4 regions of the Geodermatophilus sp. SYSU D00708 genome follow, and region 3 is predicted to be linked to each of the others. Evidence: riboswitches for the same ligand, from Rfam matches in the RefSeq annotation. Region 3 holds a riboswitch; each other region holds the start of a gene.
The links. A riboswitch is a leader RNA that binds a small molecule or an ion and turns the genes downstream of it on or off. The one in region 3 is predicted to bind cyclic di-AMP.

Region 1 (5,382 bases), on a different contig from region 3:
GCCTGCTGGACTTCACCAAGCTGGCGACCCGCATCCGGACCGAGCACCCGACGTTCCGCCGCCGCCGGTTCTTCCACGGCCGGCCGGTGCGCCGGGAGGCGGGGGCCCCGGTGCAGGACGTCGCCTGGCTGACCCCCGCCGGCGACCTCATGACCGAGGACGACTGGGACGCCGGCTTCAGCAAGTCGATCGCCATGTACCTCAACGGGCACGGCATCCGCGAGACCGACGAGCGCGGCGAGGACGTCGTCGACGACCACTTCTACCTGGCCTTCAACGCCTCGCACGAGCCGATGGACTTCTGCCTGCCGTCGGAGGAGTACGCGCAGTCCTGGACCGTCCGCCTCGACACCGCCGAGCTGGGCGACGTCGAGCCGCGCGAGCTCAAGCCGGGCGAGACGATCACCGTGCAGGACCGGTCCATGGTCGTGCTGAGCGCGGCGCGGCGGGCGTGATCGTGGGCGAGCCGACCCCGGGGGGCGAGCCGCTGAGCGAGGAGCGCCGCCGCGACGTGCCGACGGCGACCTACCGGCTGCAGGTCACCGCCGACTTCCCGCTCGACGACGCCGCGGCGGTGACGGACTACCTGGCCGACCTCGGGGTGAGCCACGCCTACACGTCGCCGCTGCTGCGGGCCGCCGCGGGCAGCACCCACGGCTACGACACGGTCGACCACGCGCACGTCGACGAGTCGCGCGGCGGTCGGGCGGGGTTCGACCGGCTGGTCGCCGCCCTGCACGAGCGCGGCCTGGGCCTGGTGCTGGACCTGGTGCCCAACCACATGGGCGTGGCCGACCCGGCGGAGGCCCCCTGGTGGTGGGACGTGCTGCGGCACGGCCGGGACAGCGCGCACGCCGCGGCGTTCGACATCGACTGGGACTTCGGCGGCGGGAAGGTGCGGATCCCGGTCCTGGGGTCGGCGGACGACGTCGAGAAGCTCGAGGTCGTCGACACCCCCGACGGTCCGGAGCTGCGGTACTACGACAACCGCTTCCCGGTGGCCCCCGGGACCGGCGAGGGCACCCCGCAGGAGGTGCACGCCCGCCAGCACTACGAGCTGGTCGACTGGCGGCGGGCCGACACCGACCTCAACTACCGGCGGTTCTTCGCGATCAACACCCTCGCCGGCCTGCGCGCCGAGGACCCGGCGGTCTTCGAGGCCACCCACCGGCTGGTCCTGGAGCTGGTGGCGGCCGGTGCGGTCGACGGCCTGCGGATCGACCACCCGGACGGGCTGGCCGACCCCAAGGGGTACCTGGACCGGCTGGCCGAGGCGTCCGGCAACCGGTGGACGGTGGTCGAGAAGATCCTCGAGCCCGGCGAGGACCTGCCGGAGAGCTGGGCGACCGCGGGGACGACGGGCTACGACGCGCTCGCCGAGGTCGACGACGTGCTGGTGGACCCGGCCGGCGAGGCGGCGCTCACCGCGCTGGACACCGAGCTGTCCGGCCGGGCGGTCGACTACGGCGAGCTGGTGCACGGCTGCAAGCGCGAGGTCACCGACGGGATGCTCGGCTCGGAGGTGGCCCGCCTGGTGCGGGTGATCGGCGAGCTGCCCGGCATCTCGCGGGAGCAGCAGACCGAGGCCCTCGCCGAGCTGCTGGCGAGCTTCCCGGTCTACCGCACCTACCTGCCCGACGGCCGGGAGCACCTGGCCGCGACGGTGACCGCGGTCCGGGAGCGCCGTCCCGACCTGGCCGGTGCGGTCGACGCGCTGTACCCGGTGCTGGCGCAGGCCGGCACCGAGGCGGCCACCCGCTTCGAGCAGACCAGCGGCCCGGTCATGGCCAAGGGCGTGGAGGACAGCGCCTACTACCGCTGGGCCCGATTCGTCGCGCTCAACGAGGTGGGCGGCGACCCGGCCCGCTTCGGCAGCACGGTCGCGGAGTTCCACGAGGCGCAGCGGCGGCGGCTGGAGCGCAAGCCGGCGTCGATGACGACCCTGTCGACGCACGACACCAAGCGCAGCGAGGACGTGCGGGCGCGGCTGGCGGTGCTCGCCGAGCTGCCCACCGAGTGGGCGCGGCTGGTGCGCCGGCTGCTCGACCTGCACCCGCTCGCCGACCGGCCGATGGCGCACCTGGTGTGGCAGAACCTGGTCGGCGCGTGGCCGCTGTCCAGGGAGCGGGCGCACGCCTACGCGGAGAAGGCGGCGCGCGAGGCCGGGACGTCGACGACCTGGACCGATCCGGACGAGGAGTTCGAGGCGCAGCTGCACGCGCTGGTCGACGCCGCGTACGACGACCGGGCGACGCAGGCCGAGATCGAGGAGGTGGTCGCCCGCATCGCGCCGCTCGGCCGGTCGAACTCGCTGTCGCAGAAGCTCCTGCAGCTGACCATGCCCGGCGTCCCGGACGTCTACCAGGGCACCGAGCTGTGGGACCTCTCCCTGGTCGACCCGGACAACCGCCGTCCGGTCGACTACGACCTGCGCCGCCGGCTGCTGGCCCGGCTCGACGAGGGCTGGGTGCCGCCGGTGGACGACGAGGGCGCGGCGAAGCTGCTCGTGGTCTCCCGGACGCTGCGCGCCCGCCGCGAGCACCCGGAGTGGTTCGCCGGGTACGAGCCGGTCGAGGCCACCGGGTCCGCCGCCGGGCACGTCGTCGCCTTCGACCGGGGGTCCGGGGAGCAGGACGGCGTGGTGACCGTCGCGACCCGGCTCCCCGCCGGCCTGGCCGCGGCCGGCGGCTGGGGCGACACCGCGCTGCAGCTGCCGAACGGCGCCTGGCGGGACCTGCTCACCGGCGGCCGGCACGTCTCGGACGCGGCCGGGCTGCCCGTCGGCGCGGCGCTGGAGCGGCTGCCGGTCGCGCTCCTCGTCCGAGACTGACGAAGGACCCCTCTGCCCCCCGCCACTCGCAAGCTCGGGGCGGGACCCTGCAGAGGGGCCATGGAGGGTGGCCGCTCCGGCGCGTCACCAGGCTCGTGGCGGGACCCTGCAGAGGGGCCTTCAACGACGTCACCGGACTCACGACGGAGAGTCGTCGGCCGGGGGCGGTGCGCCGCCCCCGGCCCGGCCTGTCGCGCCACGCCGGGGCGGCACGCCGGTGCCCGCGCGCGGACCGGGACGTCCGCTCCTAGCGTCCCGCGGGTGCTCCGGCTGTCCGGCCGGGCACGGCGCCGTCCCGCCCAACCCCGTCCGACGGCGTCCGACTCTGCACCAACCGTGGACGGGGGTGGGGGACCCACCTACGGCGCTGCACGCGCCTGGGGGTGAAGCCGCGTTCCGCGGCCGGGCACCGATCGCCCGAACCCGACAGCTAACCCCGCCGGCGGTCGATCGGAGGACCTCCATGCCTCAGCACGACCGATCCCGCACGCCCTCTCGCGCCCTGCGCCGCGGCGCCGTCGTCCTCGCCGGCGCGGCCGCCGTCTCCGCCCTCGCCCTCCCCGGATCCGCCTCGGCCGCGGAGCACAACTGGGACGGCGTCGCGCAGTGCGAGTCCAGCGGGAACTGGCACATCAACACCGGCAACGGCTACTACGGCGGGCTGCAGTTCAGCGCGAGCACCTGGGCCGCCTACGGGGGCCGGGAGTTCGCGTCCAACGCCCACCTGGCCAGCAAGGCGCAGCAGATCGTGGTCGCCGAGCGCACCCTCGACGGGCAGGGCATCGGCGCCTGGCCGAACTGCGGCCGGTACCTGACCGGCGGCTCGTCGGCGCAGGCGGCCGCGCCGGCGCAGGCGGCCGCGCCGGCGCAGGCGGCCGCGCCGGCGCAGGCGGCGGCACCGGAGCGGGCGTCGCGTGCCGACCGGGCGGCGTCCGGGAGCTACGTCGTCCGGGCCGGGGACACGCTCGGCACCATCGCCGCCCAGCACGGCATGGGCTGGCGCGAGCTGTACGCGCAGAACCGCGATCGGGTGGCCGACCCCGACCTGATCCGCGTGGGCCAGTCGCTGGTCGTCTGAGCCCGCCGTCCGCGCGCAGGTCACGGGGGGCCGGGCCGGCCCCCCGTGACCTGGCCGGCGCCGCGCACCGGCAGCGGAGGTCGAGCCGCGGCCACGCCCCGGGCGACGCCGACCGCCAGCGGCCAGTCCGGGTCGGCCCAGTAGCGGCTGTGTGCGTACAGCGGCGGCTCCGGCGCGGACTGGTTGGTCGGGTCCGAGGCCACCGGGTCGAGCAGGCGCCACTCGCCGCCGCAGACCCGGCGCAGGGTGCGGGGATCGCGCCAGTCGTCCTCCGGCCCCTCGTCCCAGAGCCGACGTGACCGCAGCGGTCCGGGCTCCGGCGTCCGCTCCCAGCTCCGGACCGGCCCGGCGACCGGGTCGGTCTCGCGGAACAGGCTCACCCACCGCTCCCCCCAGGTGTCGCTCAGCCAGCGGAGCACGTCCGGGCCGACGTGCGCGGGGAACGCGCGGCAGAACTGCATGCGCAACTGGGAGCCGAAGGTCACCAAGCCGACCCTCGGGTAGAGCTCCGGAGCGATCGAGCGCAGCGCGGCCAGGCCGATCAGGCTCCCCTGGCTGTGCGCGGCCACGACCACCTGCTCGGCGTCCCCCTCCTCGGAGAGCAGCCACTCGATGCGGTCGACCAGCGCCGGGACCGCCACCTGGGAGTACGCCGCGGGCACGAACGGGTGCGCTGCCCGGGGCCAGAACGCGATCACGTCCCAGACGACGTTGACCCTGCGCCGCCACTGCGCGCCCTCCGGCGCGGACCCGAACGCGCGGGACCCCAGGACGGCGACCGCGACGGCGAACAGGAACAGGACGCCGGAGCCGAGGCCGACCAGCCCCCGCGCCCAGGGCCCGTCAGCGGTGACCGCGCTGGCCCAGCCCCACGGTGGAGGCAGGTCCCCGGGAGCGCACGCGGCACGGTCGCACCCGCCCCGCACCTGCTCGGCGACGGCGGCGAGCGACAGGGCCCACGCGACGACGGCCGCGACGACGAACGCCGGCGCGAGGGCGTTCTTCACCCGGGCGGCGGACACCGCGCGTGCCACCCGCTCGAGCCCGGCGTCCGACAGGCGCGGGCGGTCGGCGCCGTCGGGGGTGTACATGGCCACCACGACGCCGCGGCGTCGCCGGGCGGCGGAGGCGCGGCGGGACCACGCGAGCACGCCGACGACGACCAGGAGCGCCACCGCCACGCCCCAGCCGTAGGCGATCCGCTGCAGGTACGTCGGGACCTCCACCCCCGCCTGCAGCACCGCGTTCAACGCGACCTGCGCCAGGTACGCCGTCCCGGCCGCCAGGCCGATGGCGAGGAAGGAGCCCACGGTCGCGGCCAGCCCGCCGGCCCAGCCGCGTGCCAGTCGCCGCAGCCGGGCCGGGGTCGCCGGGTCCTCGGGCGTCAGGGCGGCCAGGACCAGCACGGTGCCGGCGAGGCAGGCCAGGGCGAGCAGGACGGCGGCGGAGAGGCCGGCGGTCGCGCCGTCCGCCC
Region 2 (5,382 bases), on a different contig from region 3:
TGTGCGCGGTGGTGTACGCGGGCCTGAACTTCTTCTACTTCGTGCCGCGGGACCCCGGGTTCGGCGTCATCTGGCTCTACTGGGCCGTGCTGTGGGCGCTGTTCTTCCTCGTCCTGGGGCTCAAGCGGGAGGAGTTCACCCGGTACACCGGGGCGATCGCCGTCGTCGCCGGCACGCTGACCACGGCGCTCCCGGCGTTCTTGATCCTGACCGGCTCGTGGGCGCAGTACAGCGGCGTGTGGGCGGTCATCCTCGCCATCGTCCTGGCGCTGAGCCTCGTGCTGCCGTACCCGCGCCTGCGTGGGCGCCCCGAGCCGGCCGTCCCGCCGTCGGCGCCGGTCCCGCAGGGCGCGCCCGAGGCGCCCGAGGGCGTGCCGGTGGCCCGGCACTCCACCGAGCGCGGCGGGGTCGGCAGCCCCGCGTCGGGTCCGTCCGGGCGGACGGGCGCCCCGCCCGCCTGACCGCGAGAGCCGCGTCGGGCCCCCTCCGCAGCCGCGGAGGGGGCCCGAACGGTGGAGGGCGGTGTCAGGCGCCGCGGAGCAGCTCCTCGAAGGAGGGCACGTCGTCGAACGGGTGGGCGGGACGCCGAGCGGCCGCCGGCCGACCGGCGACCAGGTCGGCGAGCTCGCCGGCAGCGCGGTCGATCCGGACGGCCAGCGCCTGGTCGACGCCGCCGGCACCGGCCCAGTCCTCGGACGCGGCGAACACCCCGGTGGGGACGGTGATGGCCCGCAGGTACGCGAACAGCGGGCGCATCGCGTGCTCGAGCACCAGCGAGTGGCGGGCGGTGCCCGCGGTGGCGCCGAGCAGGACGGGCTTGCCGGTGAGCGCGTCCTTGTCCAGCACGTCGAAGAACGTCTTGAACAGGCCGCTGTAGGAGGCGGAGAACACCGGGGTCACCGCGATGAGCCCGTCGGCGCCGGCGACGGTGTCGGCCGCCGCCTGAAGCGCGGTGTTGGCGAACCCGGTGACCAGGTTGTCCGCCAGGTCGCGGGCGTGCTCGCGCAGCTCGACGACCTCCACGGTGGCCTCGTCGCCCCGCTCGCGCAGGGCGGCGACGGTGGCCGCGGTGAGCCGGTCGGCCAGCAGCCGGGTGGACGACGGCGTCGACAGGCCCGCGCTGACGACGGCCAGGGTGCGGGTGGTCACCGGGTGGTCACCTCCTCGGCGGTGCGCCCGGTGACGTCGTCCCCGGCGGCGTACACGGTGCTGTCCTGAGCGCCCCGGGCGGCGACCAGCGAGGCGTGCGTGGGGGCGTCGGGCACGTGCGCCGGCTTGAGCGCAGCGAACTCGCGGCGGAGCACCGGCACGACCTCCTCGCCGAGGATGTCCAGCTGCTCGAGCACGGTCTTCAGCGGCAGGCCGGCGTGGTCGACCAGGAACAGCTGCCGCTGGTAGTCGCCGACGTAGTCCCGGAAGCCGAGGGTGCGCTCGATGACCTGCTGCGGGCTGCCCACGGTCAGCGGCGTCTCCCGGGAGAAGTCCTCCAGCGAGGGGCCGTGGCCGTAGACGGGCGCGTTGTCGAAGTACGGCCGGAACTCGTTCACGGCGTCCTGGCTGTTCTTCCGCATGAACACCTGCCCGCCCAGGCCCACGATCGCCTGGTCGGCGGCGCCGTGGCCGTGGTGCTCGAAGCGGCGGCGGTAGAACTCGACCATCCGCTGGGTGTGCTCCTTCGGCCAGAAGATGTGGTTGTGGAAGAAGCCGTCGCCGTAGTAAGCGGCCTGCTCGGCGATCTGCGGGGAGCGGATCGAGCCGTGCCAGACGAACGGCGGGACGCCGTCCAGCGGCCGCGGGGTGGAGGTGAAGCCCTGCAGCGGGGTGCGGAACTGACCGGACCAGTCGACGACGTCCTCGTCCCACAGCCGGCGCAGCAGCGCGTAGTTCTCCACCGCCAGCGGGATGCCGTTGCGGATGTCCTGCCCGAACCACGGGTAGACCGGGCCGGTGTTGCCGCGGCCCATCATGAGGTCGACGCGGCCGTCGGCGAGGTGCTGCAGCATCGCGTAGTCCTCGGCGATCTTCACCGGGTCGTTGGTGGTGATCAGCGTGGTCGCCGTCGACAGCTGCAGGGTGCTCGTCCGCGCGGCGACGTGCGCCAGCGTCGTGGTGGGGGAGGACGAGAAGAACGGCGGGTTGTGGTGCTCGCCGAGGGCGAACACGTCGAGCCCGACCTCCTCGGCCTTCTGCGCGATCCGGAGGACCGCCTTGATCCGCTCACCCTCGGTGGGCGTGCGCCCGGTCGTGGGGTCGGTCGTGATGTCGCTGACCGAGAAGATCCCGAACTGCATCTCGTGCTCCAGGTGATTGAGAGCGCAACTACTGCTGGGTGCAACAGTGCCACGGCCTGGCTATTCCGCCGCGGGCAACACCCGCGCGCGAGGTACCTCACGCAACGGATGTGACCGCTGGGATTGTCACGGGACGGTAACGGCCCCTACGGTGGCTGACGTCCGGTCGGTCGAGTCTCCCATCCCGGGAGCCTGGCTGGACGCCGCCGAGTCGTGTCCGCACCGCTGCGGGCGCGAGCCGGGGACCCACCGCAGTACTGGGGTGAGTCCTGCCCGCCGAGCCTCGCTCGGAGGACAGGTAGGGCACCTTCCCGCCCGAACCCGTCAGCTAACTCGGTAGGCGGCCACGGAAGGAACGGAGAGCACTCGCTTGCCTCACCCACGGGCCCTCGAGGCCCGCAGGGTCACCCGGCCGCGCGCCCCTCGCGCTTCCTCCTCGGCCCGCTGACCCCGCCAGCCCGCGACCGCCGGCGCCCGCGCGTCCCTCGCTGACCGCGCCCGGCACCCCCACCGACCACAGCACCGGGCTGTCCTCGCTCAGGCGAGGACCGGTCCCGCGCGCGCCCTCACGCCCCCGGAGCACCACACCCGATGTCCCGCCGCACGTCGCACGACCTCCGCCCGGCCGACGCCGACACCGTCCGCACCGAGCCGGCCACCCTGGAGCTCGCCGCCGCCGAGCCCGCCACCGCCGAACTCCCCGCCGAGCTCGCCACCGAGCCCACCGCCCGCCGCCGGCTGCGGCTGCCGACCCGGGGTCGCCGTCCGGCGATCCTGCTGGCCACCGCCGCTGCCGGTGCCGTCGCGGTCAGCGTGCTGACCACCGGTCAGCCGGCCGCCGAGGCCGACGCCGCGACGGTGAGCGCGTCCACGAGCGTCGCCGAGCAGCTGGGCCTCACCGGCTCCTCCGCCGCGGCGCCGTCGGACGACCTCGCCCCGCTCGAGGAGCTCACCGCGTCGCGCAGCGAGCGCGAGGCCGCCCAGGCGAGCGCCGCCCAGGCGCAGGCCGCGGCGGACCAGGCCGAGCTCGACCGCCAGGCCGCCGAGAAGGCCGCCGCCGAGAAGGCCGCCGCCGAGAAGGCTGCGGCCGAGCAGGCCGCCCGCGAGGCCGCCGAGCGCCAGGCGGCTGAGCAGGCCGCGCAGGCCGCACAGGCCGCCGCCCCCGCCCCCGCCCGCGCCGCGGCCGCCCCGGCCGGCGGCGGGTCGTTCAAGGACTACGCGATGAGCAAGGTCGGCAGCGCCGACCAGTTCTCCTGCCTCGAGAAGCTGTGGGGCAAGGAGAGCGGCTGGAACCCCAACGCGCAGAACCCCTCCAGCACCGCCTACGGCATCCCGCAGTTCCTCGACTCGACCTGGGCCGGCACCGGGATCGCCAAGACCTCCGACGGCTACCGCCAGATCGACGCCGGGCTGATCTACATCGACAAGCGCTACGGCTCGCCGTGCGGCGCCTGGGCGCACTCGCAGTCCACCGGCTGGTACTGAGCCGGCACCCCGTCCCGGGTCCGGGACGGGCAACAGCAGGAGCGTCGTCCGCGACGCGCACCGAGAGCCGCACGCCTCCCAGGGGGAGGGGTGCGGCTCTCGGCGTCCGGGGGCTGGGGCACCCTGGTGTCCGGCTCCCGTCGGCGACGGGACGGTCGCGAGCGAGACACCGTCGGTGGGTCCACCGACGCCGACACCAGGGAGACGCAGCGTGGGCCGGCGTTCCGTCGAGCAGGCTCCCGGGCCCGGGGACGCCGCCCGGCCACCCGGGCGGGCGCCTCGTGAGCTGCCGGCCGCGTGGGACCGGCCGATCTCGACCGGCAACCTGCTGGCCGACTGCGAGCGGTGGTGCCGCGACCACCTGCCCCGCCGGGAGCCGCGATCGCCGGACGCGACGCGGGTGGTGGACTCCCAGGCGTGAGACTCGTCCCGTCCCGGTTCGTCCGCGCCCACACCCAGGTCCGGCGACCGACCTGCGTCCCGGAGGTCCGGCTGCACGTGGCCGACGACGTCGTCGCCCTGTGGGAGGCGATGGAGGCCGACGGCGGCGCCGGTGAGGCCCCGCCGTTCTGGGCCGCGGCCTGGCCGGGCGGGCAGGCCCTGGCACGGTTCGTGCTCGACCGGCCGGCAGTGGTGGCCGGGCGTGCGGTGCTCGACCTGGGCTCGGGCAGCGGGCTGGTCGCCATCGCCGCCCGGCTGGCCGGCGCCCGCTCGGTGCTGGCCAGCGACGTCGACCCGTTCAGCCGGACGGCGATCGGCGTCAACGCCGGGCTCAACGGCGTCCCGGGGGTCAGCGTGACCGGCGACGTGCTCGGCCGCGACCTCCGCGGCATCGACGTCGTCCTGGCCGGGGACGTCTGCTACGACCGCGGTATGACCGAGCGGGTGCTGCCCTTCCTCGACCGCGCCCGCGCCCGCGGGGTCGAGGTCCACGTGGGCGACCCGGGCCGGCCGTACCTGCCGCACGACCGGCTGGTCGCCGAGGCGGTGTACGAGATCCCCGAGACGGAGGGCCCCGGTCTGCGGCGGACGACGGTCTGGCGCCTGCCGTGACCCCGCGTCGCGGATAGGGTCGCCCGCGTGACCGCCGAGACCGCCGCCGAGCACGTCGACGTCCTGATCGTGGGGGCGGGCCTCTCCGGCATCGGCGCCGCGTGCCACCTGCAGCGCGAGTGCGCCGACCGCAGCTACGCCGTCCTCGAGGCGCGGGAGGGCGTCGGCGGGACGTGGGACCTGTTCCGCTACCCCGGCGTCCGGTCGGACTCCGACATGTTCACCCTCGGCTACTCGTTCAAGCCCTGGACCTCGGCGCGGGCGATCGCCGACGGCCCGTCGATCCGCGCCTACGTCCAGGAGACCGCCCGCGAGCACGGGGTAGACCGGCACATCCGGTTCGGCACCCGGGTGGTCTCCGCCGAGTGGTCGACCGACGAGGCCCGCTGGACGGTCACCGCCGAGCGCACCGGCACCGGGGAGCCGGTGCGGCTGACCTGCTCGTGGCTGTCGGTCTGCTCGGGGTACTACCGCTACGACGAGGGGTACCGGCCGCGGTTCCCCGGCGAGGAGCGGTTCCGCGGCCCGATCGTGCACCCGCAGCACTGGCCCG
Region 3 (5,382 bases):
GTGCGCGTCGAGCTGGGCGACCACCCGCCGCACGGCCTCCCGGCGGGTGCCGACCGGGTCCTCCCGGAACAGCGCCGCCGGGGTGTGCAGGCCGAACAGCGTGAGCGTCTGGTGGCCGGCCGCCCGCTCCTCCGGCCCGAGGATCGACGGGTCGGACAGCGAGTGGCAGTAGACCTCGAACGGGATGACGTCGGGCAGCCGGCCGGCGGCGGCCTGCGCGTGGGCTGCGTCGAGCTGGCCGGCGGCCTCGTCGACGTGGAACGTGCCGGCGAACGCGACGGCCGGGTCCACCCCCGACCGCAGCCGGGGCAGCCGCGCCAGCACCATGTTCACCTTGAGCTGCGCGCCGTCCGGCGTGGTCCGCGGGGCGACGCCGAGCAGCCGGTCGAGGACGGCGGGTGCCGCGCCGGAGACCACCCGCGCGGCGTCGACCGCCCGCTCGGTGCCCTCGTCGTCGGTCCAGTGCACGGTCACGCCGTCCGGACCCGGGTCGAGCGCGGTGACCGTCGCCCGGGTCAGCAGCTCCGCTCCGGCCCCGCGGGCGGCGGCGGCCATCGCCCCGGTGACCGCGCCCATCCCGCCGACGGGCACCCGCCACCGGCCGGTGCCGTTGCCGACCAGGTGGTACAGGAAGCAGCGGCCGGCCAGGCCGTCGGCGGCGTGCACGTCGGCGAAGGTGCCGATCAGCCCGTCGGTCAGCGCCACCCCGCGGACGACGTCGTGGGAGAGCTCGTCGGCGACCACGTCGGCGAGCGGCCGCTCGGCGAGGTCGTGCCACAGCTGCGGGTCGCGCAGCCGTCCGGCCAGCTGGTCGGGGGAGAGCAAGGGCTCGGTCAGCGTGGGGGCGAGGTCCTCGGCGAGGTCGGCCAGCCGGCCGTAGAAGCGCCGCCAGCCGGCCAGCTCGGCGTCGGACCCGGTGAGGTCCCGGAAGGAGGCGGCGGTGGCGGGCCCCTCGTCCCGCTCGACCAGCAGACCGGTGTGCCCGGGGACGGCGGTGTAGGAGGCCACCGCGCGGTCGGCCAGGGTCACCTCCAGCCCCAGGTCGGCGACGATCCGGTCGGGCAGCAGGCTGACCAGGTACGAGTACGCCGACAGCCGGACGTCGACGCCCGGGAAGACCTGCCGGCTGACCGCGGCGCCGCCGACCTGCTCCAGCCGCTCGAGGACCAGCACCGACCAGCCGGCACGGGCCAGGTAGGCGGCGGCCACCAGGCCGTTGTGGCCGGCCCCGACGACGACGGCGTCGTACCTGCTGCGTGCGCTCACCCGGCGGACCGTAGCGGGTCCGGCGGGTGCTCAGCCGCCCTGCGTGGGAGCGTTCTCGCTCTCCGAGCAGTCCGCCCGGTTGCTGCCGGCCTCGGCGGCGCCGCAGTCGGTGGTGCCGCGGTCGACGTCGGTGTTGGAGTTGTTGCTGCTGCTGCACCCGGCGAGCGCCCCGGCGATGGCGAGCACGACCAGAGGTCGCTTGAGATCCATGGAGGGCACATACCCGCCATCCCGGCGGCGACCCCACGTGTCCCTTCCGCCACACCCGCCCCGGGGTCCTGCGCGGTTGAGTCGAGAGTCCACGAAATCACAAGCCGGTAATTGTCACGGCAGGGTCACGGCGCTTACGGTGTGTGCGTCCGCCGGGGCGCTCCGTCACCGCAATGGGTGACACCCCGCGGTCGCCGCCGAGCCGGTTCCCTCCTCCCCGGGGGAGCCGGGCCGGGGACCCACCGCAGCACTGGGGTGAAGCACGCACGGCCTCGGCCGGGCGCGCCGGGCGCCTTCCCGCCCGAACCCGTCAGCTAACTCGGTAGGCGGCTCGTGGAAGAACGGAGAGCCGCCACACCATGGCGTCCGCTCGCGCCGCCCGGCGCGCTGCCCTCGTCCTCGCCGCTGCCGTCGGCGTGGCCTTCGTCCCGACCTCGGCCGGTGCCGAGGAACCGGCCACCGCCCAGGAGGCCGCGGCCCTGGTCGCCGCCCGCGGGCACGACCTCGAGGTCGTCACCGAGCAGTTCAACGAGGCCCGGGAGGCGCTCGCCGCCCAGCAGGCCGCCGCGCAGGCCGCGGCGGCGAAGGTCACCGACGCGCAGGCGGTGGTCGCCGCCGCGCAGCAGCAGGTGACCGGCATCGCGCGCAGCGCCTTCACCGGCGAGAGCATGGGGTCGCTGCAGGCGCTGATGACCAGCGGCTCGGCCGATGAGTTCGTCAACCGGGTGACCCTGCTGCAGGCCGTCGCCGGCCACCAGGGCGAGGTGCTCGGCCAGGCGGTCGCGGCCGGCGAGGCCGCCACCGCGGCCCAGGCCGAGGCCGACCGGGTCGCCGCCGAGGCGCAGCAGTCCTATGACGCGGTCGCCGAGCAGCAGGCCGACCTGCAGGCCCAGATCGCCGAGTACCAGGCCGACTACGCGCGGCTGACCGCCGACGAGCGCCGCGCCGCCCTGGCCGCCGCGGCCACCGCGCACGGCGGCGAGGAGCGGGCCAGCCGCGGCGAGCGTCCGGCGTCGACCGGCGGCTCGGCGCCCGTCGTCGCGGCCAGCGGCTCGATCCAGGCGGTCATCGACACGGCCATGGCGCAGCGCGGCAAGCCCTACGTCTGGGCGGCGTCCGGCCCGGGCTCCTACGACTGCTCCGGCCTGGTGCAGTACGCCTTCCGTGCGGCCGGGATCAGCCTGCCGCACTCCAGCCGCATGCAGTCGCAGATGGGCCAGCAGGTCTCCCGCGCCGAGGCGCGCCCCGGTGACCTGGTCGCCTTCTACAGCCCGGTGAGCCACATCGGCATCTACATCGGCAACGGCCAGATGGTGCACGCGCCGACCTCCGGCGACGTCGTCAAGGTCGCCAGCGTCGACGTCATGGGCGCCACCCCGCAGTTCAACCGCATCGCCGGCTGAACCGACGCGCCAGCCCGCCGGAGCCCCCGGACGCCACGTGCGTCCGGGGGCTCCGTCGTGTCCGGGGACTTGACGGTCCGAGTGGTCAGTGCGAACACTGCTCTCGAAAGAGATCGCCGTTCACGACAGGGAGGGCCGACATGGCGCAGGCGTGGCAGTGGACCTGGGCGGGCGTCGCGTTCGCCACCGAGCTCGGCGCGCTGGCCGCCCTGGGCCTGTGGGGGTGGAGCGTCGGCGCGACGACCGCGACGCGATGGCTCCTGGCCCTCGGCGTCCCCCTGACCGCGGCGGTGCTGTGGGGACTGTTCGCCGCGCCGCAGGCCGTGGTGCAGGTCGCGGCGCTCGCCGTCCTGACGAAGGTGGTGGTCTTCGGGGCCGCCGGCGCGGCCCTGCTCGCGGTCGGGTCGCCGCGCGCGGCCGCCGTCCTCGTCGTCGCCGCGGTGCTGGGCAGCGTGCTGTCCGGGCCGCTGACCGCGCAGCCGGCACCCCAGGCCGCGGTCAGCGCGCCGCCGGCCGGCTGACCTCCTGCAGCAGCCCCCAGACGAACCGCGCCCGGATCCCGCCGGGCAGGTGCACCTCCCAGCGGGTGACCACGCCGGGGTCCACGCTCCGCGCGCCCGGCAGCCCGACGACGTCGTCCAGGACGTGCTCCCACACCCGCAGCCGGCCGGCCGTGGCGTGGGGCACCGGCGAGCCCGGCGCGCGCACCAGGTGCTCCTGGAGCACGGAGCCGCCAGGGGCGGAGAGCACCTCCCAGTACAGATGCGGCCACAGCGGCAGCGGCCAGCGGCGGACCTGCAGGTCCAGGTCGCCGAAGCGGCGGTCCTCGAGTTCCTCGGGCGGCCCGAGGACGGCGGAGCGCAGCGCCAGCCCGCGCGGCGCCCGCGGCGAGTGCTGCAGCGCCTTCCACCGGGTGTGCGCGGCGTGCGCCTCCGCCCGGGTGGCGCCGACGCGGGGCAGCGCCTCGGCGACCAGGTCGGGGCGCAGGTCGGCCATGCGGCGCAGCAGCACGAGGCAGAACTCCCGCCGCGCCAGCCCTCGCACGGTTCCCGACCCTGCCACGGGTCGGCCGACCGGTGGACGACGAGGAGCAGACCGGGACCGGAGGACGACGAGGAGCGGGGCGTCGGGTGCGGGCACCATCACACCCGCGGGCCGGGACCATCGGGGACCGGCCGGCGTTGGACCCCCTGGACCCGCACCCGACCGGAGGACCCGCGCTCCCGATGAACCCCCGCACCGCCGCCACCGCGTTCCGCGTCGTCGCCGTCGCCGAGGCGCTGTCCTGGCTGGGCCTGCTCAGCGGCATGTACGTCAAGTGGGTCCTCGGCACCTCCGAGGTGGGCGTGCAGGTGTTCGGCCCGATCCACGGCGGGGTCTTCGTCGTCTACTGCCTGCTGGCGCTGCTCTGCGCCCGGGTGCTGCGGTGGTCCCCGGTCACCCTGCTGCTGGCCCTCGCCGCCTCGGTGCCCCCGTTCGCCACCGTCTGGTTCGAGCGCTGGGCGCGGCGCACCGGCCGGCTGCCGGCCCGCGAGGTCGCGGCGGCGAACTAGCGTCTGGGGCCATGCCCGAACCGGTCCTGCCGTCCACCGCCCGCACCCTGCTCGCCCGCACCGCCCGAGTGCAGCGCGAGGGCCGGGCACCCAGCCTGGTCGCGGGCGTGGTCCGCGGGGGCGGGCTGGCCTGGTCGGCCGGGCGCGGGGACGTCCCCGAGCCGCACACCGACGTCCAGTACCGGTTGGGCTCGATCAGCAAGACCGTCACCGCGGTCGCCGTCCTGCGGCTGCGGGACGAGGGACGCGTGGACCTCGACGACCCGCTCGACCGGCACGTGCCGGGCACGCCGCTGGGGGACCGCACCGTCGGCCAGTTGCTGGCCCACCTCGGGGGCGCGGCGGCGGAGAGCCCCGGGGGCTGGTGGGAGCGGACGCCGGGCGTCTCCCTGGAGGAGCTCGACCTGGACGACGAGCACGTCGTCCTCGGGGCCGCCCGCCGGTTCCACTACTCCAACCTCGGGTTCGGCCTGCTCGGTGAGCTGGTCGCGCGGCAGCGCGGCCGGGCGTGGGAGGACGTCGTCCGCGAGGAGGTGCTGGCCCCGCTCGGCATGACCCGGACGACACCGCGCCCGGTGGTTCCGGCCGCGCAGGGGCACGCGGTGCACCCGTGGGCCGACGTCGTCCTGCCCGAACCCGAGCACGACGCCGGCGTGATGGCCGCTGCGGGCCAGCTGTGGGCGACGCTGGCCGACCTCGCCCGGTTCGCCGTCTTCCTGCTCGGCGACACCGGTGACGTGCTGGACCCGGCCACGCTGGAGGAGATGACGGTGCCGGGCGGCGTGGACTCCTCGGTGCCGGGGTGGTCGGCCTACGGGCTGGGCCTGCAGGTCATGCGGGTCGACGGGCGCACGCTGGTGGGGCACGGCGGGTCGATGCCGGGGTTCCTCGCCGGGGTCTTCGTCGACCGGGAGGAGCGGGCCGGGGCGGTGTCGCTGGCCAACGCCACC
Region 4 (5,382 bases), on a different contig from region 3:
CGCGGACTCACCGGTCGGCCTGGCCGCGTGGCTGCTCGACCACAACGACGCCGACGGTCAGCCGGCCGCGGCGGTGGTCGCGGCCCTGGACCGGACGACGAGCGCCACGGGCGAGCTCACCCGCGACGAGGTCCTCGACAACATCACGCTGTACTGGCTGACCAACACCGGGGTCTCGGCGTCCCGCCTGTACTGGGAGTACCGGGGCGGCTTCTTCGACGCCAAGGGCGTGGGGATCCCGGTGGCCGTGAGCGTCTTCCCCGGCGAGCAGTACGAGGCTCCGCGCAGCTGGGCCGAGCGCGCCTATCCCGGGCTGATCCACTACAACCGGGTCGAGCGGGGCGGGCACTTCGCGGCGTGGGAGCAGCCACGACTGTTCACCGAGGAGCTCCGCGCGGGCTTCCGGTCGCTGCGCGGACCCGAGATCCCCCCACCACGGCGCTGACCTGCACGGTGCGGGCGGGTGCGGCTCGGACCCCCCGGATCACGAGGTCTCTCCCGCGCACCCGGGAACCAGGCCGCTCGGTCGGACGGCGGGACGTGCCGGAAGCGGCGTCAGGGACAGCACGGAGTGGTGTGGGTGGGCCGGTTCGGGCGTCGCCAGGGACGGCCCTTGTCCGCGTACCCCGTCGGGGGAATCCTCAGCGCATGAACGGGTCCGACGAGCGGGCCGCCGACGAGCGCGCGTCGGGCGAGCGATCACGCCGGGAGCGGCAGCGCCGTCACGCCGAGGAGACCTTCGAGCGCCTCCGGCAGCGCATCCGGCGGCTCCAGGAGGGAGTGGCCCGGGGCGCCGAGGCGGTGGCCGCGACCGAGAGCGGTGTCGCGGCCACGAACCTCACCCTGGCCGAGCGGGCTCTGCAGGAGGGCCGTCTCGAGGATGCGCGGGGGCTGTTGAGCGAGGCCGCGGCGGCGCTACAGGCCGTCGAGCACGAGCGCCTGCGGGCCACCAGCTGGTCGGTGGACACCACGGCCGATCCCGCGGACGTGGCGCGTGTCGAGCAGCAGCGGATGGCGGCCGGCCGGGCGTGGGACGACGCGGTCCGGCGTCGGGAGCGGGCGGCCCGCCGGCGGGACGAGGCGGCCGTGCACCGTGAGCAGGCTGCCCAGCAGCGCGACGAGGCCGCCACCGAGCGGGACCGGCGGGCTGCCGAGCGGGCCGCGGCCGCGGGCCGCCGGGAGGCGGCCGCCGACGAGCTCCGGGCCCGACAGGCGCGGGGGACGGACCGGGCTGGTGGACCCCTGCGCGAGGAGGCCGAGGAACAGCGGGCCGTCGACGCCGAGGTCGACACGACCTACCGAGGATGGGCCGAGGACGACCGGGCGCGGGCTGCGACCGACCGTGCGGCCGACGCCGACGACCGCCTCGCGGCGGAGCAAGATCGGCTGGCAGCGGCTCGGGACCGAGAGGCCGCCCGCACCGACCGTGAGCAGGACATCCGTGACCGGGCCGAGACGGAGACCGACCGCGGCAGGTCTCGTGCTGCCGAACGCAGGGATCCCTGAGCCGGTGAGCCGCTCGGACACCCTGCCCGGCTCGCCGGGAGGGCGCTCCAGGCGCAGGGGGAGAGGGGCCCCGCCGTCCCGGGCCGGTCGCTCTGTCGATGGGCCTCCTGGGGGTCTACCGGCCCAGCAGAGCAACCGGCGCATCGGCATGGCCATCGGCATCCTGATGGCTCGGCACGGGCTGACCGAGCAGCAGGCGTTCGACGCCTGCGCCCCGCCAGCAGCCACCGGAACACCCGGCTGCGCGAGGTCCCGCAGGAGGTCGTCTACACCGGCGTCCTGGAGATCGACACGGGGCCTCCCGGACCGCAGCCTCTCGCTCAGGGCCGCCGCCTGGGACGGTCCTCGACGTCTGCTCCGGCCGCTTCCGCGAGATCCTCGACGCCCTCGCCCGACGCGTGGACGCCGCCCACGACCACGCCTCGGAGTGCCCTGTGGGTGGGCGACCTGTGCACCGCGGTGCCGATGCCTCGACCAGCGCACACACCGGTGGGGCGGGTGGGGCTCGAACCCACGACCCAGGGATTATGAGTCCCATGCTCTGACCGGCTGAGCTACCGCCCCGGAGCCTCCAGCCTGCCAGACGCCGTCCCGGGCGTGCCGCCGTGGCCGCCCTCCCCGCGGTAGCTGAGGACGGCGGCGCCGGCCGCCCCGAGGACGAGCGCGGCGAGCACCCAGAACGCGGCCGGGTAGCCGCCCAGGACCTCGGCCAGCGCCGTCCCCGCCCACGGCGCCACCGCGGTGGCGAGGGTGACCGGCGCGGCCAGGTACCCGCCGACCGTGCCGTAGCGGGCCGCGCCCCAGCGCTCGGCGACGACGGTGGCCTGCAGGAGCGTTCCCGCGCCGCGCGCGGCCCCGGCGAGCACGGAGGCCGTGACCAGCAGGGCCGCGGGTCCGGGCAGCCCGGCGAGCAGGGCGATCGTCCCGGCCGAGGCCAGCACGATGACCACGGCGCGGCCGGCCGGGGAGGTCCGGCGGGCCAGCGGCGCGTACCCGAGCCGCCCGAGGAGCTGTCCGGCTCCCAGCAGGCCGAGGGTGGTGGCCGCCAGGGTGCTGGAGAACCCGCGGCCGGTCAGGAGCGGGATGAGGGTGAGGCTGGCCGCGTAGAGGCCGAACGCGGTGAGCGTCAGCGCCGCGGCCAGTAGCAGGAACCCCGCCGTCCGGACCTCGGGCGGGACCCCGCGGTGACCCTCCAGGGTCCCCGACCGCGGTCGGGCCCACGCCGCGGGCAGGACGACGGCGTGCAGCGGGACGGTGACGACGGCCAGCACCGCGGCCAGGACCAGGTAGGTCTGCCGCCAGGAGAGGCCGGCGAGCAGCGCGTCGGTCAGCGGCGCGAACACCGTGCTGGACAGCCCGGCCGCCAGGGTCAGGGCGGTCAGCGCCCGCACCCGGTCCTCCCCGTACCAGCGGGCCAGCGCGGTGAACGCGGCTTGGTAGAACACCGCGGCCATCGCCACGCCGGCGACCAGCCACGCCGCCAGGAACCAGCCGTAGCTCGGCGCCAGGGCGATGCCGACCGTCGCGGGCACCGCGAGCAGCGAGCCGGCCGTCATCACCCGGCGGGGGCCGTGCCGGTCGAGCCAGTGGCCCACCGGGATCCCGGCCAGCGCGGAGACCACCAGCCCCACCGAGAACGCCGCCGACGCCGTCGGGGCCGACCAGCCGGTGTCGGCGGTGATGTCCCGCAGGGCGACGGGGAAGGCGTAGTAGAGGACGCCCCAGCTGGTGATCTCGGTGATGCACAGGGCCACCAGGCCGCGCTGCCGGGCCCGGCGTGTCGGCGGCGTGTCGGGAGAACGTGTGCGGGATCTCATGCCGACGGTCTGCCGCGTCCCCGCGCGCGGGCGCGGCGCGCGATCGCGGTCGGGGGCACGCACAACGTCTACCGGAGTCGGTGCAGGTGGGCGACGGGGTGCCCGCCCCGGCCGGCCGGTAGCGTCCGGGCTCACCGGAGCGGGGTCGTCCGGGTGCGCGTGGTAGCCGAGGGTCACCCCTTCGGGCAAGGAGGCGCGCCGGGGGCGTTACCCGATCGTGACCACCCGTCACATCCGTAGTAGCTTTCCCGACGGCCTCGCCGGGCTCAGCTCCTCGGGAACCGAGGGCCTCGGCCAGGCCCCGCCGAACCGCCGCAGGCCCCTCGGGGTCGAGGCGGACCGGGGACCCACCGTTCCACTGGGGTGAGTCCTGCCTGCGCTGCGCGCGGGCGGGTAGGGCGCCGTCCGGCCCGAACCCGTCAGCTAACCCGGTAGGCGGCCGCGAGGATGGGAGAACCGCCGCCTTGGCGACCCTGCACCACCGCACCAGCCTGCTCGACCGCGCCACCGCCCCCCGCCGAGGCCGCCGGGCCCTGCTCGTCGCCGCCGCCGCAGCGGGCCTGCTGGCCGGCACCCCGGCCGCGCTCGCCGCTCCCGTCACCCCCGCCTCCTCCGAGCAGGAGGAGCTGACCGCACAGGTGGCCCGCATCGGGGAGCAGGTGAAGGCCGCCGAGGAGCAGCTGCAGCGGATGACCGTGGAGGCCGAGGCCGCCGCGGACGCCGCGCTGGTCGCGCGCGCCCAGCTCACCCAGGCGCAGGCCGAGGCCGAGCGGACCGCCGCCGAGCTCGCCGACGCGCAGGCCGACGTCGTCGGCGCCGAGCAGGCCATCGCCGACCTGGGGCGCCGGGCCTACATGGGCGGCGACACCCGGTACGGCGACATGGAGCTGCTGCTCGACGCGCAGGACCCGACCGAGCTGCTGCAGCAGGCCGCCACGATGGAGGTCATCGGCGACCACCGCGCCGCGCAGCTCCAGGAGTTCCTGACCGTCCAGCAGCGCGTCGCCGAGGCCGACCGCGCCGCGGACGAGGCCGTCACCCGGCTCGACGGGGCCGCCCGGGCCGCCGACGAGGCGCAGGCCGCCGCCGACGCCCACCTGGCCGCTGCCCAGGCGGAGTTCGACGCCCGCGCCGCGGAGAAGGCCTCCCTGGAGGAGCAGCTGCGGCAGGCGGGGGAGCGGTTGCTCGCCGCCCAGGGTGCCGCGGACCCGGGCGCGGCCTGGAACCAGCGCCAGACGCAGGCGCAGGCGGTGTCCGCCGCGCAGAGCGCCACCGCCATGCCCACCGCCGGCCGGGTCACCTCCTGCTACGGCGCACGCTGGGGCACCCAGCACCAGGGCATCGACATCGCCGCGCCCATCGGCACCCCGATCCACGTGCCCGAGGACGGCGTCGTGCTCCAGGCCGGCCCGGCCAGCGGGTTCGGGCAGGCGGTGTACGTGCAGCACGCGGACGGCCAGATCACCCTCTACGGCCACGTGAACCGCTTCTTCGTCAGCGCCGGCCAGGTGGTGACCGCCGGCCAGCAGATCGCCGAGGTCGGCAACAAGGGCCAGTCCACCGGCCCGCACCTGCACTTCGAGGTGCACCAGGGTGGGCTCTACGCCAGCCGGGTCAACCCGGTGCCGTGGCTGCACGAGCACGGCATCGCCACCGGCGGCTGCTGACCGCCGGGCCCCGGTCCGGCTAACGGCGTCCCCGCAACCGGCCGAGGAGCCCGCCCACGCCGCCGAGGGTCTGGGCGGCCAGCTGCAGGATCGGCCCGCCGGGGATGCCCGGAGCCGACTGCACGATGGGCGCCAGCGCCAGCAGCCCGCCGATCTCGTGCACGCGCAGGCGGCGGCGGGCCACCGCGACGACGGGGTTGACCCGGCCGGACGCCGCCTCCAGCAGCAGGTCGGCAGGCGCCTCCACCGCCGTCCCCGTCGGCCGGCCGGGCGGCAGCCGCCGGACGGTCCAGCCGTCCTCGTCGGCGGCGAACCGCCAGCCGCCGTCCGGGGTGGCCAGGCCGGCGCCCCCGGTGATCCCGCTCGCCGCCGCCAGCGCGCCGGTCACGTCG

Region 1: linked by a shared signal. The riboswitch ahead of ACI79D_RS05085 (transglycosylase family protein) and the one ahead of ACI79D_RS01445 (C40 family peptidase) in region 3 are both predicted to bind cyclic di-AMP.
Region 2: linked by a shared signal. The riboswitch ahead of ACI79D_RS05840 (aggregation-promoting factor C-terminal-like domain-containing protein) and the one ahead of ACI79D_RS01445 (C40 family peptidase) in region 3 are both predicted to bind cyclic di-AMP.
Region 4: linked by a shared signal. The riboswitch ahead of ACI79D_RS19875 (peptidoglycan DD-metalloendopeptidase family protein) and the one ahead of ACI79D_RS01445 (C40 family peptidase) in region 3 are both predicted to bind cyclic di-AMP.

The regions. Positions count from the first base shown of each region.
Region 1 is NZ_JBJGYS010000004.1:10,475-15,856, reverse strand. Features, by position in the region: gene glgX (glycogen debranching protein GlgX) at 1-455, shown strand, start outside; gene treY (malto-oligosyltrehalose synthase) at 458-2,830, shown strand; cyclic di-AMP (ydaO/yuaA leader) riboswitch at 3,149-3,291, shown strand; gene ACI79D_RS05085 (transglycosylase family protein) at 3,294-3,908, shown strand; gene ACI79D_RS05080 (hypothetical protein) at 3,929-5,382, opposite strand, start outside.
Region 2 is NZ_JBJGYS010000004.1:180,833-186,214, forward strand. Features, by position in the region: gene ACI79D_RS05825 (AmiS/UreI family transporter) at 1-461, shown strand, start outside; gene ACI79D_RS05830 (FMN reductase) at 526-1,149, opposite strand; gene ACI79D_RS05835 (LLM class flavin-dependent oxidoreductase) at 1,146-2,291, opposite strand; cyclic di-AMP (ydaO/yuaA leader) riboswitch at 2,486-2,649, shown strand; gene ACI79D_RS05840 (aggregation-promoting factor C-terminal-like domain-containing protein) at 2,883-3,776, shown strand; gene ACI79D_RS05845 (hypothetical protein) at 3,988-4,197, shown strand; gene ACI79D_RS05850 (class I SAM-dependent methyltransferase) at 4,194-4,829, shown strand; gene ACI79D_RS05855 (flavin-containing monooxygenase) at 4,857-5,382, shown strand, end outside.
Region 3 is NZ_JBJGYS010000001.1:269,610-274,991, reverse strand. Features, by position in the region: gene ACI79D_RS01455 (phytoene desaturase family protein) at 1-1,266, opposite strand, end outside; gene ACI79D_RS01450 (hypothetical protein) at 1,297-1,476, opposite strand; cyclic di-AMP (ydaO/yuaA leader) riboswitch at 1,677-1,820, shown strand; gene ACI79D_RS01445 (C40 family peptidase) at 1,836-2,879, shown strand; gene ACI79D_RS01440 (YrdB family protein) at 3,020-3,400, shown strand; gene ACI79D_RS01435 (hypothetical protein) at 3,378-3,923, opposite strand; gene ACI79D_RS01430 (DUF3817 domain-containing protein) at 4,106-4,432, shown strand; gene ACI79D_RS01425 (serine hydrolase domain-containing protein) at 4,444-5,382, shown strand, end outside.
Region 4 is NZ_JBJGYS010000027.1:62,936-68,317, reverse strand. Features, by position in the region: partial or broken gene ACI79D_RS19900 (epoxide hydrolase) at 1-445, shown strand, start outside; gene ACI79D_RS19895 (hypothetical protein) at 649-1,506, shown strand; partial or broken gene ACI79D_RS19890 (ANTAR domain-containing protein) at 1,427-1,699, shown strand; tRNA gene ACI79D_RS19885 (tRNA-Ile) at 1,997-2,070, opposite strand; gene ACI79D_RS19880 (MFS transporter) at 2,061-3,260, opposite strand; cyclic di-AMP (ydaO/yuaA leader) riboswitch at 3,662-3,756, shown strand; gene ACI79D_RS19875 (peptidoglycan DD-metalloendopeptidase family protein) at 3,788-4,990, shown strand; gene ACI79D_RS19870 (maleylpyruvate isomerase N-terminal domain-containing protein) at 5,010-5,382, opposite strand, start outside.